3 regions of the Streptomyces sp. SudanB25_2051 genome follow, and region 3 is predicted to be linked to each of the others. Evidence: predicted binding sites of a transcription regulator. Region 3 holds the regulator's gene; each other region holds the start of a gene.
The links. Region 3 encodes HrcA, which represses chaperone genes, less so after heat shock. Its sites were predicted from a motif close to TTNGCACTCNGNNNNNCNGAGTGCNAA; they were not measured.

Region 1 (5,321 bases), 2.1 Mb from region 3:
GGCGCCGAACTTCGCCACCGCCCGCTGCCGCAGCCGGGCCTGCCCGAGCGCCGCCGACACGAGCTCCGCGGGGTGGTCGCGGCGCAGCCGGGAGGCGACGGCCAGCTCCTGTGCGGGGTCGTAGTGGCGCAGGTCGGCGAGGAGGCCCCGGCCCTCGTCGGTGAGGAGGGCTTCGAAGGCGGCGAGATCGGTCACCCGTCCCATTCTGGCCGAGTGTGGGCCGGCCGGGGGATGGGCGCCGGCCCGGCGGCGGTGTCGCCGGGGTGCGGCGGTGCCGCGCTGACAGGATGCGGCGCCATGCAGCTTGTACGACAAAAGCCTCCATCATCGGTAAATCGGACCAAGGCTCGTGTGCGTACGGGGATGGTCACGGGCCTGCTCGTCGCCGCCCTGGGGACGGCCTGCGCCGCGGAGGGGACCCGCCCGCCCGGCGCGGCGGCGGCCCCGCCCGGTCAGCACGGCCGCGAGGCACAGGCCGGCCAGGGGCCGGGCCGGGCGCAGGGCCCGCAGGCGCGGCCGGACACCGCCTCCGGGGCGCTGACCGCGTACGTCGAGCGGTTCCGCAAGGCCCAGGCGCGCCGCGCGGCCGTCGCCCGCCGCTGGGGGCTGAAGCAGACCCCGCTCCTGCCCCCCGACCCGCCCAGGACGAAACCGGAGATCACCTTCCGCAAGGGCTTCGGGGTCGGCGACCCCAGCCTCCCGCCGGTCTTCACCACCGTCCCGACCAAGGACCGCGTCGTCTTCCTCACCATCGACGACGGCTCCGACAAGGACCCGGAGCTGCTGCGGATGATGTCCGAGCTGGACATCCCGTACAGCGCCTTCCTCAGCGACTACCTGGTCAAGGAGGACTACGGCTACTTCAAGCGCATGCAGGGCCTCGGCGTCGCCCTGCACAACCACACGCTGACCCACCCGTACATGCCCGCGCTGTCGTACGAGGAGCAGAAGCGCGAGATCTGCGGCCAGCAGGACGTCATCGAGCGGCAGTACGGCAAGCGGCCCACCCTCTTCCGCCCGCCGTACGGCAACTACGACGCCGACACGCTGCGCGCCGCCCGCGACTGCGGCATCAAGGCGGTGCCGCTGTGGTCCGCCGAGGCGTTCCCCGACCGCATGGAGTGGCGCGAATGGGACCGCGACCTCCACCCCGGCGACATCGTCCTCACCCACTTCCGGGGGCGCGGCGAGTGGAAGGGGTCGATGGCCGACATGATCCGCCGCGCCATGGACACCATCACCGCGCGCGGATACGCGGTGGCCCGCCTGGAGGACTACGTCTAGCCGGCGCCCTGGCGCTCCGGTCGGGCGCACCCGCCGCCGGGCGCGGCGCGCGCCATGGAGTGCCGGAGCGGGCGTGCAGCGCCGGGCCGCCATGGAGTGCCGGACCGGGCGTGGAGTGCCGGGCCGGGCGTGCAGTGCCGGACGGGGCGTGGAGTACCGGGCCGCCATGGAGTGCCGGACCCAGCGTGGAGTACCGGCCCGGCGTGGCGTGCCGGGGCCCGCCTCGCCGCGGCGGGGACGCGGTCTGCCTCGCACGTCAGTGCGGGTGGGAGCGCGGCGCGCGGCCGTGACTGGCACTCCGCTTGACCGAGTGCTAATCGCGGTCATAGTCTCGGCCCTGGCACTCCCCACAGGAGAGTGCCAACACAGCGACGGGCAGGTCCGGCACCCGCGACGACGGATCGACCTGGTCGCCACCTCAGACAGTTGACCCCGTGAGATCTCCGAAGGGGGAGGTCGGATCGTGACGACCACCAGCTCCAAGGTTGCCATCAAGCCGCTCGAGGACCGCATCGTGGTCCAGCCGCTCGACGCCGAGCAGACCACGGCCTCTGGCCTGGTCATTCCGGACACCGCCAAGGAGAAGCCCCAGGAGGGCGTCGTCCTGGCCGTCGGCCCGGGCCGCTTCGAGAACGGCGAGCGCCTGCCGCTCGACGTGAAGACCGGCGACATCGTGCTCTACAGCAAGTACGGCGGCACCGAGGTGAAGTACAGCGGCGAGGAGTACCTCGTCCTCTCGGCCCGCGACGTGCTCGCCATCGTCGAGAAGTAATCCACCACGTGCCGTGAACCGCGCCCCTGGCCCCCGCTGCTGTGCTGCCGCACGTGCGCCGGGCGGCGAGGGGCGCCGTTCTTTCTCCACCCAGTACCGAGAGGGCTGAATCGCTCCCATGGCGAAGATCCTGAAGTTCGACGAGGACGCCCGTCGCGCCCTTGAGCGCGGCGTCAACAAGCTTGCCGACACCGTCAAGGTGACGATCGGCCCCAAGGGTCGCAACGTCGTCATCGACAAGAAGTTCGGTGCGCCCACCATCACCAACGACGGTGTCACCATCGCCCGCGAGGTCGAGGTCGAGGACCCGTACGAGAACCTCGGCGCCCAGCTGGTGAAGGAGGTGGCGACCAAGACCAACGACATCGCGGGTGACGGCACCACCACCGCCACCGTCCTGGCCCAGGCGCTGGTCCGCGAGGGTCTGCGCAACGTCGCCGCGGGCGCCTCCCCGGCCGCCCTGAAGAAGGGCATCGACGCCGCGGTCAAGGCCGTCTCCGACGAGCTGCTCGCCACGGCCCGCCCGATCGACGAGAAGTCCGACATCGCCGCGGTCGCCGCGCTGTCCGCCCAGGACCAGCAGGTCGGCGAGCTGATCGCCGAGGCCATGGACAAGGTCGGCAAGGACGGCGTCATCACCGTCGAGGAGTCCAACACCTTCGGCCTGGAGCTCGACTTCACCGAGGGCATGGCGTTCGACAAGGGCTACCTGTCGCCGTACATGGTCACCGACCAGGAGCGTATGGAGGCCGTCCTCGACGACCCGTACATCCTGATCCACCAGGGCAAGATCGCCGCCATCGCGGACCTGCTGCCGCTGCTGGAGAAGATCATCCAGTCCGGTGGCTCCAAGCCGCTGCTGATCATCGCCGAGGACGTCGAGGGCGAGGCCCTCTCCACGCTGGTCGTCAACAAGATCCGCGGCACGTTCAACGCCGTCGCGGTCAAGGCGCCCGGCTTCGGCGACCGCCGCAAGGCGATGCTCGGCGACATGGCCGCCCTCACCGGCGCCACCGTCGTCGCGGAGGAGGTCGGCCTCAAGCTCGACCAGGTCGGCCTGGACGTGCTGGGCACCGCCCGCCGCGTCACCGTCACCAAGGACGACACCACCATCGTCGACGGCGGCGGCAAGTCCGAGGACGTCGCCGGCCGCGTCGCGCAGATCAAGGCCGAGATCGAGACGACCGACTCCGACTGGGACCGCGAGAAGCTGCAGGAGCGCCTCGCGAAGCTCGCCGGCGGCGTGTGCGTCATCAAGGTCGGCGCCGCCACCGAGGTGGAGCTGAAGGAGAAGAAGCACCGTCTGGAGGACGCCATCTCCGCGACCCGCGCCGCGGTCGAGGAGGGCATCGTCTCCGGTGGTGGCTCCGCGCTCGTCCACGCCGTGAAGGTGCTGGAGGACAACCTCGGCAAGACCGGCGACGAGGCCACCGGTGTCGCGGTCGTCCGCCGCGCCGCCGTCGAGCCGCTGCGCTGGATCGCCGAGAACGCCGGCCTCGAGGGCTACGTCATCACCTCGAAGGTCGCCGAGCTCGACAAGGGCCAGGGCTTCAACGCCGCCACCGGCGAGTACGGCGACCTGGTCAAGGCCGGCGTCATCGACCCGGTGAAGGTCACCCGCTCGGCGCTGGAGAACGCCGCGTCGATCGCCTCCCTCCTCCTCACCACCGAGACCCTCGTGGTGGAGAAGAAGGAAGAGGAGCCGGCGGACGCGGGTCACGGCCACGGCCACGGCCACTCCCACTGACCCACGGTCATCCGTGCGAGACGGCCCCGGCCGGCCCGCATACGACGAGGCCCGGTACCCCCGCGAGGGGGGCCGGGCCTCGCCCGTTCCCGGATCGGCCGCGCGGCCTCAGTCGCGCGGCCGGGTGAACTCCGGCTGGTCCAGCACCCGGAGCCAGCTCCCGTCCGGCTGGCGCCGCGCCACCTGCGCCCGCGCCCCCGCCCCGTCCTTCGGCGGCGTCGAGGTGAGCGCGAGGTCGCCGCAGACCAGCGTCGGCAGCGGCGGCTCCGGCTCGAAGCGGGGCCGGTCCGCCAGCACCCGCTCCCACAGCGCCCGGATGGCCTCCCGGCCCACCGTCCGCTGCCCCGGCGGGTACGCCATCACGGCGTCCTCCTCGTAGAGCGCGGCGACCCCGGCCGCGTCGCCCGCGTTCGACCGCTCCACGAACAGGCGGGTGAGGTCCTCGGGCCGCATGGCCTTCTCGTACTGCTCCGGCATGGCTTCCTCCTGGCATGTGCGGGCTTGCGCCTCCCAGCCTCGCCAGCCCGCGATCAGAAGTCCAACAGATGGTTCTGCTCGCGACTAGAATCCGGGCTCATGGATCTGAGGCAGCTGGAGTACTTCGTCGCGGTCGCCGAGGAGCGCAATTTCACCCGCGCCGCCGAGCGCGTCCACATCAGCCAGTCGGGGGTGAGCGCGCGCGTCCGCGGCCTGGAGAAGGAGCTGGGCGCCGAACTGTTCGACCGGTCGGCGCGCACGGTCACGCTCACCGCCGCCGGGGAGGCCGCCCTCGCGCACGCCCGCGCCGCGCTCGCCGCCGCCGACGCGCTCGGGCGGGCGGTGGGGGAGGTGACGGGCCTGGTCCGGGGCCGGCTCGCGCTCGGCATGGTCGTCGGCTGCACCCTCACCCCGCTGTTCGACGCCCTCGCCGCCTTCCACGAGGCCCACCCCGGCGTGGAGGTCCTGCTGCGGGAGGACGACTCGGACCGGCTCGTCGAAGCGGTCCGCGCCGGCACCCTCGACCTGGCGCTCGTCGGCACCCCCGCCCCGCCGCCCGAGGGGCTGGAGGCGCTGGCCCTCCTCAGCGAACGGCTCGTCGCGGCCGTCCCGCCCGGCCACCCCCTGGCGGCGCTGCCCCGGGTCACCCTGCGCGACCTCGCCGCCCACCCGGTCGTCTGCATGCCGCCCGGCACCGGACTGCGCGCCGTCTTCGACCGGGCGTGCGCCGACGCGGACGTACGGCCCGCCATCACCCTGCAGGCGGGCGCCGGGGACGCCATCGCCGACCTGGCCGCGCGCGGGCTCGCCGTCGCCGTGCTCAGCGAGTCGATGGCGGCGCCGCACGGCGGGCGCCTGACGGCCCGTCTCATCGAGGACGCGCGCGATCCGGCGCTGCTGGCCCTGGTCTGGAAGAACACCCGCGACCCGGCGGTCCGCGCGTTCCTCGCCCACAGCCGCCGGGCGTTCGACACGCAGGCGCCCACCCCGTAGGCCCGCGTCCCGGGGCGACGTGCCGACGGCCGCCCTCCGCCGGCCGCC
Region 2 (5,321 bases), 1.0 Mb from region 3:
GACGATCGCCATGACCCACATCCAGAACACCGCGCCGGCGCCGCCGAGCGTGATCGCGCCCGCGACACCCGCGATGTTGCCCGTGCCGACACGGGCGGCCGCCGAGATGGTGAACGCCCCGAACGACGAGACGGGCTTGCGGCTCGCGTCCCCGTCCGGCGCGGGCGCCGGGTCCTTCAGCACCCGGAACATCTCCGGGAGCAGCCGCAGCTGCACGCCGCGGGAGCGCAGGGTGAACCAGAGGCCCGCGAGCACGACGACCGGGATGAGCAGATAGGTCCAGAAGACGTCGTTGACGTCCACGATCAGGGAATCGAGGGTCTGCACGGGAATCCTTGTGGGGGTCGACTGCACAAGGGCCTCCGCGTCGGGAGACCCGCCCCATCGTCACATAGAGCGGCAATCCGCCCTAACCCCGCCAGGGGGCCGCGTGACATGTCCCACTCGGCCGCGGACCCGCCCGTACGACCGCATCCCGCCGCGTAGTCCCGCGGACACCGTACGGGGTTTCTGGGACGGCGTACGGGGTCCTGGGCGGCGTACGGGCCCGCGGACGACGTACGGGCCCCGGGACGGCGGAAGGGCGGCACCCCCGCGCCGGGGGTGCCGCCCTTCCGTACCGCTACTACCGGACTGGTCCGATCCGCGAGGATCAGAAGTCCATGTCACCGCCCGGCATGCCGCCGCCGGCCGGCGCGGACGCCTTCTCCGGCTTGTCGGCGATGACGGCCTCGGTGGTGAGGAACAGCGCGGCGATCGACGCGGCGTTCTGCAGCGCGGAACGCGTCACCTTCGCCGGGTCGATGATGCCCTCGGCGACCAGGTCGACGTACTCGCCGGTCGCGGCGTTCAGGCCGTGGCCCGGGGTGAGGTTGCGCACCTTCTCCACCACGACGCCGCCCTCGAGGCCGGCGTTGACGGCGATCTGCTTGAGCGGGGCCTCCAGGGCGGCCTTGACGGCGGCGGCACCGGTGGCCTCGTCGCCCTCCAGCTCCAGCTTCTCGAAGACGCTGGACGCCTGGAGCAGGGCCACGCCACCACCGGCGACGATGCCCTCCTCGACGGCGGCCTTGGCGTTGCGCACCGCGTCCTCGATGCGGTGCTTGCGCTCCTTCAGCTCGACCTCGGTGGCGGCACCGGCCTTGATGACGGCCACGCCGCCGGCCAGCTTCGCCAGACGCTCCTGGAGCTTCTCGCGGTCGTAGTCCGAGTCGGAGTTCTCGATCTCGGCGCGGATCTGGTTGACGCGGCCCTGGACCTGCTCGCTGTCACCGGCACCGTCGACGATCGTCGTCTCGTCCTTGGTGATGACGACCTTGCGGGCGCGGCCCAGGAGGTCCAGACCGGCGTTCTCCAGCTTGAGGCCGACCTCCTCGGAGATGACCTGGCCACCCGTGAGGATGGCGATGTCGCCGAGCATGGCCTTGCGGCGGTCGCCGAAGCCCGGGGCCTTGACGGCGACGGACTTGAACGTGCCGCGGATCTTGTTGACGACCAGCGTGGAGAGCGCCTCGCCCTCGACGTCCTCGGCGATGATCAGCAGCGGCTTGCCCGACTGCATGACCTTCTCCAGCAGCGGGAGGAGGTCCTTCACCGCGGAGACCTTGGAGTTGACGATGAGGATGTACGGGTCCTCGAGGACGGCCTCCATGCGCTCCATGTCGGTCGCGAAGTACGCCGAGATGTAGCCCTTGTCGAAGCGCATACCCTCGGTGAGCTCCAGCTCCAGCCCGAAGGTGTTGGACTCCTCGACGGTGATGACGCCTTCCTTGCCGACCTTGTCCATGGCCTCGGCGATCAGCTCGCCGATCTGGGTGTCGGCGGCGGAGATGGAGGCGGTGGAGGCGATCTGCTCCTTGGTCTCCACGTCCTTCGCCTGCTCCAGCAGCGCGCCGGAGACGGCCTCGACGGCCTTCTCGATACCGCGCTTCAGGGCCATCGGGTTGGCACCGGCGGCGACGTTGCGCAGGCCCTCGCGGACCAGCGCCTGGGCGAGCACGGTCGCGGTGGTCGTACCGTCACCGGCGACGTCGTCCGTCTTCTTGGCGACTTCCTTGACCAGCTCGGCGCCGATCTTCTCGTACGGGTCCTCGAGCTCGATCTCCTTGGCGATGGACACACCATCGTTGGTGATCGTGGGGGCGCCCCACTTCTTCTCGAGGACGACGTTGCGACCCTTGGGACCAAGGGTGACCTTGACGGCGTCGGCGAGCTGGTTCATCCCGCGCTCGAGACCGCGCCGTGCCTCCTCGTCGAACGCGATGATCTTGGCCATGTGAAGTGGTCCTCCCGGACTGGGGTGGATTGCTCCGGACCGCGCTGGCGCCCGCGACGGACGGCCCGCGTGCCGTGTGGTTCCTTGCCCCACACGCCCTGCCGGCCTCACCGACGAGGTCCTTCGTTGTCACTCTCACTCGCAGAGTGCTAACGCCAATGATTAGCACTCGCCCTATGAGAGTGCAAGCGCCTCCCCCATTCCCGGACCCCGAGCCCCCGGCCCCCCACCCCCGAAACCCACCCCGCCACACACCCCCGGGAGGCCCCTCCCCGCTGCCGCGCCAGCCCCGCCACAAGCCGCCCCGGCCGCCCCCTCCACTCCCGCACCCCCCGCCGACGGCCGCCCAGGCCGCGCCCTCGACTCCCTCACCACCCGCCGACGGGCGCGCAGGCCGCGCCCCTTCCGCCGTGCACCCCCCACCCGACCCGCAGCCGCCGCGGACTCAGCCCCGTGCGGGGCGCACTGCCGCTGCACGCCGGGCCGCCCCCCGTGCGCGCCGCCGCTGTCGCTGCGAGCAGCACAGCCCAGTGCGGGGCGCACTGCCGCGGCCCCTGCCGCCTGCACCCGCGCCCCCGCCGCGACTGCGCCCCCGTGCAGCACCACGCCACCCTGCGGGCCGCGCCGGGCCGCTGCCCCGCTGTGGGCATGCGTTCCGCCCGGGGCGGAACGGGTGGGCACAGCGGACCCGGCGGGTGCCCCTTCCCGCGCGCACCGCACAAGGGGGCACCCTCCCGGGCGGGGCACCCCGTTGTGCCCACCCTCCCCCAAGCTCTCGGCTTCGCTCGAGCAGGGGGGACCCCCATCGCCCCTGGGGGTACCCCCTGGACGAAGTCCTTGGGGGAGGAATGACTGCCCACAACGGGTGGGCGCAGCAGGGGCACCGCAGGGGGCTGGCCCACATGGATGGGGGTCGGCCCGCAGGGGGGCGGCGGGCAGGACGAAGGGCTCGACTCCTGGGGGAGTGCGAGCCCTTCGGGAATGCCGTTGGCCGGAACGCGTCGTGCTTAGACGGCGATCTTGACCATGTCCGCCTGCGGACCCTTCTGGCCCTGCGAGATCTCGAACTCGACCCGCTGGCCCTCCTCAAGGGTGCGGTAGCCGTCCATCTGGATCGCGCTGTAGTGCACGAAAACATCCGCACCACCGTCGACCGCGATGAAGCCGTACCCCTTCTCCGCGTTGAACCACTTGACGGTGCCCTGAGCCATGCCTAACTCCCCTATTACTGGCCCTTGCACAGGACCGCACTTCGCGGACCCGGGTCAGACCTCGCCCACTGACAGGGGTGGGCGTGCGCCGGAACGCGTCGACCGCGGCTGAATGTATCTGCCCAACTGCCCTCTGCAACAGGTCAATCAGACGAGAAATCCGTGCACCGGTGAACGGAAATGGTGGCTGGAATGGGCTGAATCCCGGGCAAGTCGGGCCGACAAAGGGCGCAAATCACGCATCGCGCAACGCCAGTTTGGCTACTTCTTGTCGGAACCCGGCGCATTCTCATATGCGCCCGGCACAGGCGGGGCGGGGAACTGCCCCAACTCTACCGCGCTCAATCCCCCTACTTTTCCGGGGAATGCGGGAACGGAATCGCCCCCTCCCCCGCCCGGCCGGAAGCCGTGGGCGGGGAGAGGGGGCGCTGTCGTGCGCGGCCGGCCGGGCGGCCTCAGCCGCCGGCGACCGCCGGGATGATCGAGACGCCCGCGCCCTCCGGCGTGGCCGTGGCGAGGCCCTGCTCGAAGCGGACGTCGTCGTCGTTGACGTACACGTTCACGAAGCGGCGCAGCTGGCCCTGGTCGTCCAGGACGCGGGCGGCGATGCCCGGGTGGTTCTTCTCCAGGGACTCGATGACCTCCGCGAGGGTCGCGCCCTCCGCGGGGACCTCGGCCTGGCCGCCCGTGTACGTGCGGAGGATGGTGGGGATGCGGACGTTGACGCTCATGGTGCGTGTCTCCCTGGGGCTTAGTTGGCGAGGCCGGCGTCGCGGAACGCGTCCAGGCTCGGGCGGATCGTCGCGGTGGGACCGGTCGTCGGGGCGACCGCGTCGAGGGTCTTCAGTCCGTCGCCGGTGTTGAGGACGACGGTGGTGAGGGACGGGTCCAGCAGGCCGTTCTCGATCAGCTTGCGCGTGACGCCCACGGTCACCCCGCCGGCCGTCTCGGCGAAGATGCCCTCGGTGCGGGCCAGCAGCTTGATCGCGTCGACCACCTGCTCGTCGTTCACGTCCTCGACGGCGCCGCCCGTGCGGCGGGCGATGTCCAGCACGTAGGGGCCGTCGGCCGGGTTGCCGATGGCGAGCGACTTGGCGATGGTGTTCGGCTTCTGGGGGCGTACGACGTCGTGGCCCGCCTTGAACGCGGCCGACACCGGGGAGCAGCCCTCTGCCTGCGCGCCGAAGATCTTGTACGGCTTCTCCTCGACCAGGCCCAGCCTGATCAGCTCCTGGAGACCCTTGTCGATCTTGGTGAGCTGGGAGCCGGACGCGATCGGGACGACGAGCTGGTCCGGCAGGCGCCAGCCGAGCTGCTCGCAGATCTCGTACGCGAGGGTCTTGGAGCCCTCGGCGTAGTACGGCCGCAGGTTGACGTTGACGAAGCCCCAGCCCTCGCCGAGCGGGTCGCCGATGAGCTCCGAGCAGAAGCGGTTGACGTCGTCGTACGTGCCCTCGATGCCGACCAGGTCGCCGCCGTAGACCGCGGCCATCACGACCTTGCCCTGCTCCAGGTCGTGCGGGATGAACACGCAGGAGCGGAAGCCGGCGCGGGCGGCGGCCGCGCCCACGGCGCCCGCCAGGTTGCCGGTGGAGGAGCAGGAGAGGGTGGTGAAGCCGAAGGCGCGGGCGGCCTCCAGGGCCTGGGCGACCACGCGGTCCTTGAAGGAGTGGGTGGGGTTGCCCGAGTCGTCCTTGACGTACAGGCCGCCGGTGACGCCCAGTTCGCGGGCGAGGTTGTCGGCCTTGACGAGGGGGGTCCAGCCGGGGTTGAGGTTCGGCTTGTCCGCGACGTCCGCGGGGACGGGCAGCAGCGGGGCGTAGCGCCAGATGCTG
Region 3 (5,321 bases):
TGGTGGTCATGGCCGCGGCGACCTCGGGGAAGCGGACCCGGCGGGACTGCTTGCCGGCCTCGCGGGCGGTGGCCCGCCACTTCGCCAGGGACTTCGCGCCCCGGTCGCCGCGCCACTGGGTGATGCAGCGGGCGGCCTGCCACGGCACGATCGCGTCGACGCCGGTCTCCGTCATCGTCTCGACGGCGAGCTCGCCCCGGTCGCCCTTGGGGAGAGCCTGGACGACGGTGATGCGCGGCTCGGGCTCCGGCTCCTCCCGGATCCCGTTCAGGTCCATGACGACGAGCCGGTCCTTGCCCTCGGCGGCCTTGACGACGCCCTCGGTCCAGCGGCCCCGCCCGTCGGTGAGGACCACGTCCTCGCCGGGGTTGAGCCGCCGCACGGACACCGCGTGGCGGCCTTCCGGGCCGTCGAGGACGTACTCGGGCCCGGCGGGAACCTGCTCGACGACGAAGACGGGGGCGGTCATGACACACCTCTCAGGGCCGGCGCCTCAAGGGCGGACCGGAGTTCGGAACGGAGTACTTCGACGAGCCGCCCGGCGGGCAGTTCGCGGGCCAGCCGGTGGCCCTGCCCGGCCCACAGGGCCATGCCCTGCGGGTCCTTCGCGACGGCGGCCGCCTTGCGCAGCCCGCTGGTCAGATGGTGCACCTCGGGGTACGCGGCCGGGGCGTACGGACCGTGCTCCCGCATGAACCGGTTGACCAGGCCCCGCGCGGGGCGGCCCGAGAAGGCGCGGGTCAGCTCGGTGTGGGTGAACAGCGGGTCCGTCAGGGCCCGTTTGTGCACCGGGTCGGCGCCGGACTCGGGGCACACCAGGAACGCGGTGCCGAGCTGCGCGGCCTCGGCCCCCGCCGCGAGGACGGCGGCGATCTGGGCGCCGCGCATCAGCCCGCCCGCGGCGAGGATCGGCAGCCGTACGGCCTCGCGGACCTGGGTGATCAGCGCCAGCAGACCCGTACCGGACGTCTCCGTCTCCGGGTCGTCGCGGTGGGTGCCCTGGTGGCCGCCCGCCTCCACGCCCTGGACGCACACGGCGTCGGCCCCGGCGCGCTCGGCCGCCCGCGCCTCGTCGGCGCTGGTGACCGTGACGACCGTAAGGGTGCCCACGCGCGCGAGGGCCGCCACCGTGTCGGCCGCGGGGCAGCCGAACGTGAACGACACGACCGGCACCGGATCGTCCAGCAGGATCGCCAGCTTCGCGTCGTAGCCGTCGTCGCGGCCCCGGTCGGTGTCGCCGAGCGGGGTGTCGTACCAGGCGGCCTCGCCGGCGAGCTGCTGGCGGTAGACGTCGACCGCGGCGGGGTCCGCCTGGCCCGGCTGCGGCATGAACAGGTTCACGCCGAACGGGCGGGCCGTGAGCGCCCGGACCCGCTGGACCTCCTGGTACATGCCGTCCGCCGTCTTGTACCCGGCGGCAAGGAAGCCCAGGCCGCCCGCCTCGGACACGGCGGCGGCCAGCCCCGGGCAGGAGGCGCCGCCGGCCATGGGCGCCTGCACGATCGGGAAGCGGCAGAGATCGGTCAGCGCGGAGGACATGCACGCATGGTGTCACGCCCCGCGCCGCCGCCGAACCCCGCGCCGGGCGGGCGTCCGGCCGCACCGGCGACCGGAGCCCGCACGGGCCGCGGGGGTGCGGCCGCTCCCGTACGAGCCGGGGCTAGCGGCCGTTGAACGCGTCCTTCAGGCGGGAGAACAGACCCTGCTGGCCCGGCGCGAACTGGCCCATGGGCCGCTCCTCGCCGCGCAGCTTGGCCAGCTCCCGCAGCAGGCGCTCCTGCTCCGCGTCGAGCTTCTGGGGCGTCTGCACCTCGACGTGGACGACGAGGTCGCCGCGCCCGCCGCCGCGCAGGTGCGTCACGCCCCGGCCGTGCAGCGGGATCGACTGGCCCGACTGGGTGCCCGGCCGGATGTCGACCTCCTCCAGGCCGTCGAGCGTCTCCAGCGGCACCTTCGTGCCGAGGGCGCCCGCCGTCATCGGGATCGTCACCGTGCAGTGCAGGTCGTCGCCGCGCCGCTGGAACACCGGGTGCGGCAGCTCGTGGATCTCCACGTACAGGTCGCCGGCCGGGCCGCCGCCGGGACCGACCTCGCCCTCGCCCGCGAGCTGGATGCGCGTGCCGTTGTCGACGCCGGCCGGGATCTTGACCGTGAGCGTGCGGCGGGAGCGCACCCGGCCGTCGCCCGCGCACTCCGGGCACGGGGTGGGCACGACCGTGCCGAAGCCCTGGCACTGCGGGCAGGGGCGGGACGTCATGACCTGGCCCAGGAAGGACCGCGTCACCTGCGACACCTCACCGCGGCCGCGGCACATGTCGCAGGTCTGCGCGGTCGTGCCGGGCGCGGCGCCCTCGCCGGAGCACGTGGTGCACACGACGGCCGTGTCGACCTGGATCTCCTTCGTGGTGCCGAAGGCGGCCTCGTCGAGCTCGATCTCCAGGCGGATCATCGCGTCCTGGCCGCGGCGGGTGCGCGACCGGGGACCGCGCTGGGACGCCGTGCCGAAGAAGGCGTCCATGATGTCGGAGAAGTTCCCGAAGCCGCCCGCGCCGAAGCCCGCGCCCGCGCCGGCGCCGCCGGACGAGGACAGCGGGTCGCCACCGAGGTCGTAGACCTGCTTCTTCTGCGGGTCCGACAGCACCTCGTAGGCGGCGTTGATCTCCTTGAACCGCTCCTGCGTCTTCGGATCGGGGTTGACATCCGGGTGCAGCTCGCGGGCGAGCCGCCGGAATGCCTTCTTGATCTCGTCCTGGGACGCGTCGCGGCGCACGCCGAGTACGGCGTAGTAGTCCGTGGCCACTTACGACTCCGCCAGGATCTGTCCGACGTAACGTGCCACTGCGCGTACCGCTCCCATCGTTCCGGGGTAGTCCATGCGGGTCGGTCCGACCACGCCGAGTTTGGCGACCGCCTCGTCGCCCGAACCGTAGCCGACCGCGACGACGGACGTGGAGTTGAGCCCCTCATGGGCGTTCTCGTGGCCGATACGTACGGTCATGGCCGGATCTGTCGCCTCGCCGAGCAGCTTGAGGAGCACGACCTGCTCCTCCAGTGCCTCCAGCACGGGCCGGATGGTGAGCGGGAAGTCGTGTCCGAAGCGCGTGAGATTGGCGGTGCCGCCGATCACCAGGCGCTCCTCGGTCTCCTCCACCAGCGTCTCCAGCAGCGTGGAGAGCACCGTGGAGACCGTGCCCCGGTCCTCCGGTTCGAAGGACTCCGGGAGGTCCTGCACCAGCTGCGGCACGTCGGTGAACCGCCGGCCGACGACCTGGCTGTTCAGCCGGGCACGCAGGTCGGCGACGGACGTCTCGCCGAACGGGGCGGGGCAGTCGACCATGCGCTGCTCCACCCGTCCGGTGTCCGTGATCAGGACGAGCATCAGCCGGGCCGGGGCCAGCGACAGCAGCTCGACGTGGCGCACCGTCGACCGGGTCAGCGAGGGGTACTGCACCACCGCGACCTGGCGGGTGAGCTGGGCGAGCAGCCGGACCGTGCGTCCCACGACGTCGTCCAGGTCGACCGCGCCCTCCAGGAAGTTCTGGATGGCCCGGCGCTCCGGCGGCGACAGCGGCTTGACTCCGGCGAGCTTGTCGACGAAGAGGCGGTAGCCCTTGTCCGTGGGGATGCGGCCGGCGCTGGTGTGGGGCTGGGCGATGAACCCCTCCTCCTCCAGCACCGCCATGTCGTTGCGCACGGTGGCCGGCGACACGCCCAGGTTGTGGCGCTCGGTGAGCGCCTTGGAGCCGACGGGCTCCTCCGTACCGACGTAGTCCTGGACGATCGCGCGCAGCACCTCGAGTCTGCGTTCACTGAGCACGGCGCGCACCTCCAGCTGGCTCCGGTTCACTGACGTCTGCTGGCACTCGCCGTGTCCGAGTGCCAATCATCCCCGCGGCCAGTGTACGGCGCCGGGGTCAATGCCTGGCAAGGGCGACGTGACGGGCGTGACAGCGCGCGGGGGCCGATCACCGTACCGCGCGCCCGCCGGGGGCATTGCCGATAGCGTCGCGGTATGGACGTCGCTTGGGAAGAGTTCGGTTGGGAGCGGCTGGCGGCCGGCGTCGGCCGCAGGCGGCTTCCGGGCTGGGACGCCACGGTCGGGCTGGTCGTCGGCGAGGACGCCGCGCTGCTGTTCGACGCGGGTTCCACGCTGCGGGAGGGCGCCGCGATCAGGGCGCAGACGCAGCGGCTGCTGGGCGGGCGGCGCGTGACGCACATCGCACTGAGCCACCCGCACTTCGACCATGTGCTGGGCGCCGCCGCGTTCGCCGGCGCGCAGGTGTTCGGCGCCGTGGGGCTGGACGAGGTGCTGGTGCGCGAGCGGGACGCGCTGCGGGAGGACGCCGTACGGGAGGGCGTCGCGCCCGACGAGGCGGGCGAGGCCGTGGACGTGCTGGTGCACCCGCACCACCTGGTGTGCGGGGAGTGGACGCTCGACCTGGGCGGGCGGCAGGTGCTGCTGGCCAACGCCGGACCGGGGCACACCGGCCACGACCTGGCGCTGCTGGTGCCGGGGGCCGCCGGGGACGCGCCGCCCGAGGTGGTGTTCTGCGGGGACCTGGTGGAGGAGTCCGGCGAGCCGCAGGCGGGACCCGACGCGTTCCCCAAGCGCTGGCCCGCCGCGCTGGACCGGCTGCTGGCACTGGGCGGCGAGGACGCGGCGTACGTGCCGGGGCACGGGGCGGTGGTGGACGCGGCCTTCGTGCGCGCCCAACGCGATGAGCTAGCCGCCCGGTTCGCGGTGGCGTAGCGGAGCGCGGGCCGGCGGTCCCGGGCGTCGTGGCGGGGGCGCGGGCCGGCGGGCCGCGGGTGTCGCGGGGGGTGCTGGTCCGGCGGTTGCCGGTGTCGTAGCGTCTGGCGAATGCGCGCTTACGACCCCGATCTGACCCCTCCGTGGAAGAAGCAGGCCGCCGTGCCGGAGGTGCCCGCCGAGCCCGACCTGGTGGTCGAGGAGGCGGGGACCGGGTTCTGCGGGGCGGTCGTGCGGTGCGAGGCCGGGACGGTGACCCTGGAGGACCGGTTCGGCAAGCACCGGGTGTTCCCGCTGGCCCCGCGCGGCTTCCTGCTGGAGGGCCGGCCGGTGACCCTGGTGCGCCCGGCCGCCGCCGCTCCGTCGCGCCCCGCCCGTACGGCCTCCGGTTCGGTCGCGGTGCCGGGCGCGCGGGCGCGGGTGGCGCGGGCGGGCCGGATCTACGTGGAGGGCCGGCACGACGCGGAGCTGGTGGAGCGGGTGTGGGGCGACGACCTGCGGATCGAGGGCGTCGTCGTGGAGTACCTGGAGGGCGTGGACGACCTGCCGGCGATCGTGCGGGACTTCCGGC

Region 1: groES (co-chaperone GroES) is a predicted target of HrcA. The motif match lies at 1,575-1,601, and genes of this name have one in related genera.
Region 2: groL (chaperonin GroEL) is a predicted target of HrcA. The motif match lies at 2,402-2,428, and genes of this name have one in related genera.

What each region holds. Positions count from the first base shown of each region.
Region 1 covers NZ_OZ186787.1:4,035,749-4,041,069, forward strand. Annotated here, with positions in the region: gene ACSUPT_RS18280 (class I SAM-dependent methyltransferase) at 1-204, opposite strand, end outside; gene ACSUPT_RS18285 (polysaccharide deacetylase family protein) at 298-1,284, shown strand; gene groES (co-chaperone GroES) at 1,748-2,056, shown strand; gene groL (chaperonin GroEL) at 2,175-3,803, shown strand; gene ACSUPT_RS18300 (YybH family protein) at 3,912-4,280, opposite strand; gene ACSUPT_RS18305 (LysR family transcriptional regulator) at 4,380-5,273, shown strand.
Region 2 covers NZ_OZ186787.1:2,949,674-2,954,994, forward strand. Annotated here, with positions in the region: gene ACSUPT_RS13005 (alanine/glycine:cation symporter family protein) at 1-327, opposite strand, end outside; gene groL (chaperonin GroEL) at 653-2,275, opposite strand; gene ACSUPT_RS13015 (cold-shock protein) at 3,283-3,486, opposite strand; gene ACSUPT_RS13020 (ubiquitin-like small modifier protein 1) at 3,942-4,217, opposite strand; gene thrC (threonine synthase) at 4,238-5,321, opposite strand, start outside.
Region 3 covers NZ_OZ186787.1:1,931,493-1,936,813, forward strand. Annotated here, with positions in the region: gene ACSUPT_RS08580 (16S rRNA (uracil(1498)-N(3))-methyltransferase) at 1-469, opposite strand, end outside; gene ACSUPT_RS08585 (nitronate monooxygenase) at 466-1,539, opposite strand; gene dnaJ (molecular chaperone DnaJ) at 1,661-2,800, opposite strand; gene hrcA (heat-inducible transcriptional repressor HrcA) at 2,801-3,817, opposite strand; gene ACSUPT_RS08600 (MBL fold metallo-hydrolase) at 4,013-4,750, shown strand; gene ACSUPT_RS08605 (DUF3097 domain-containing protein) at 4,862-5,321, shown strand, end outside.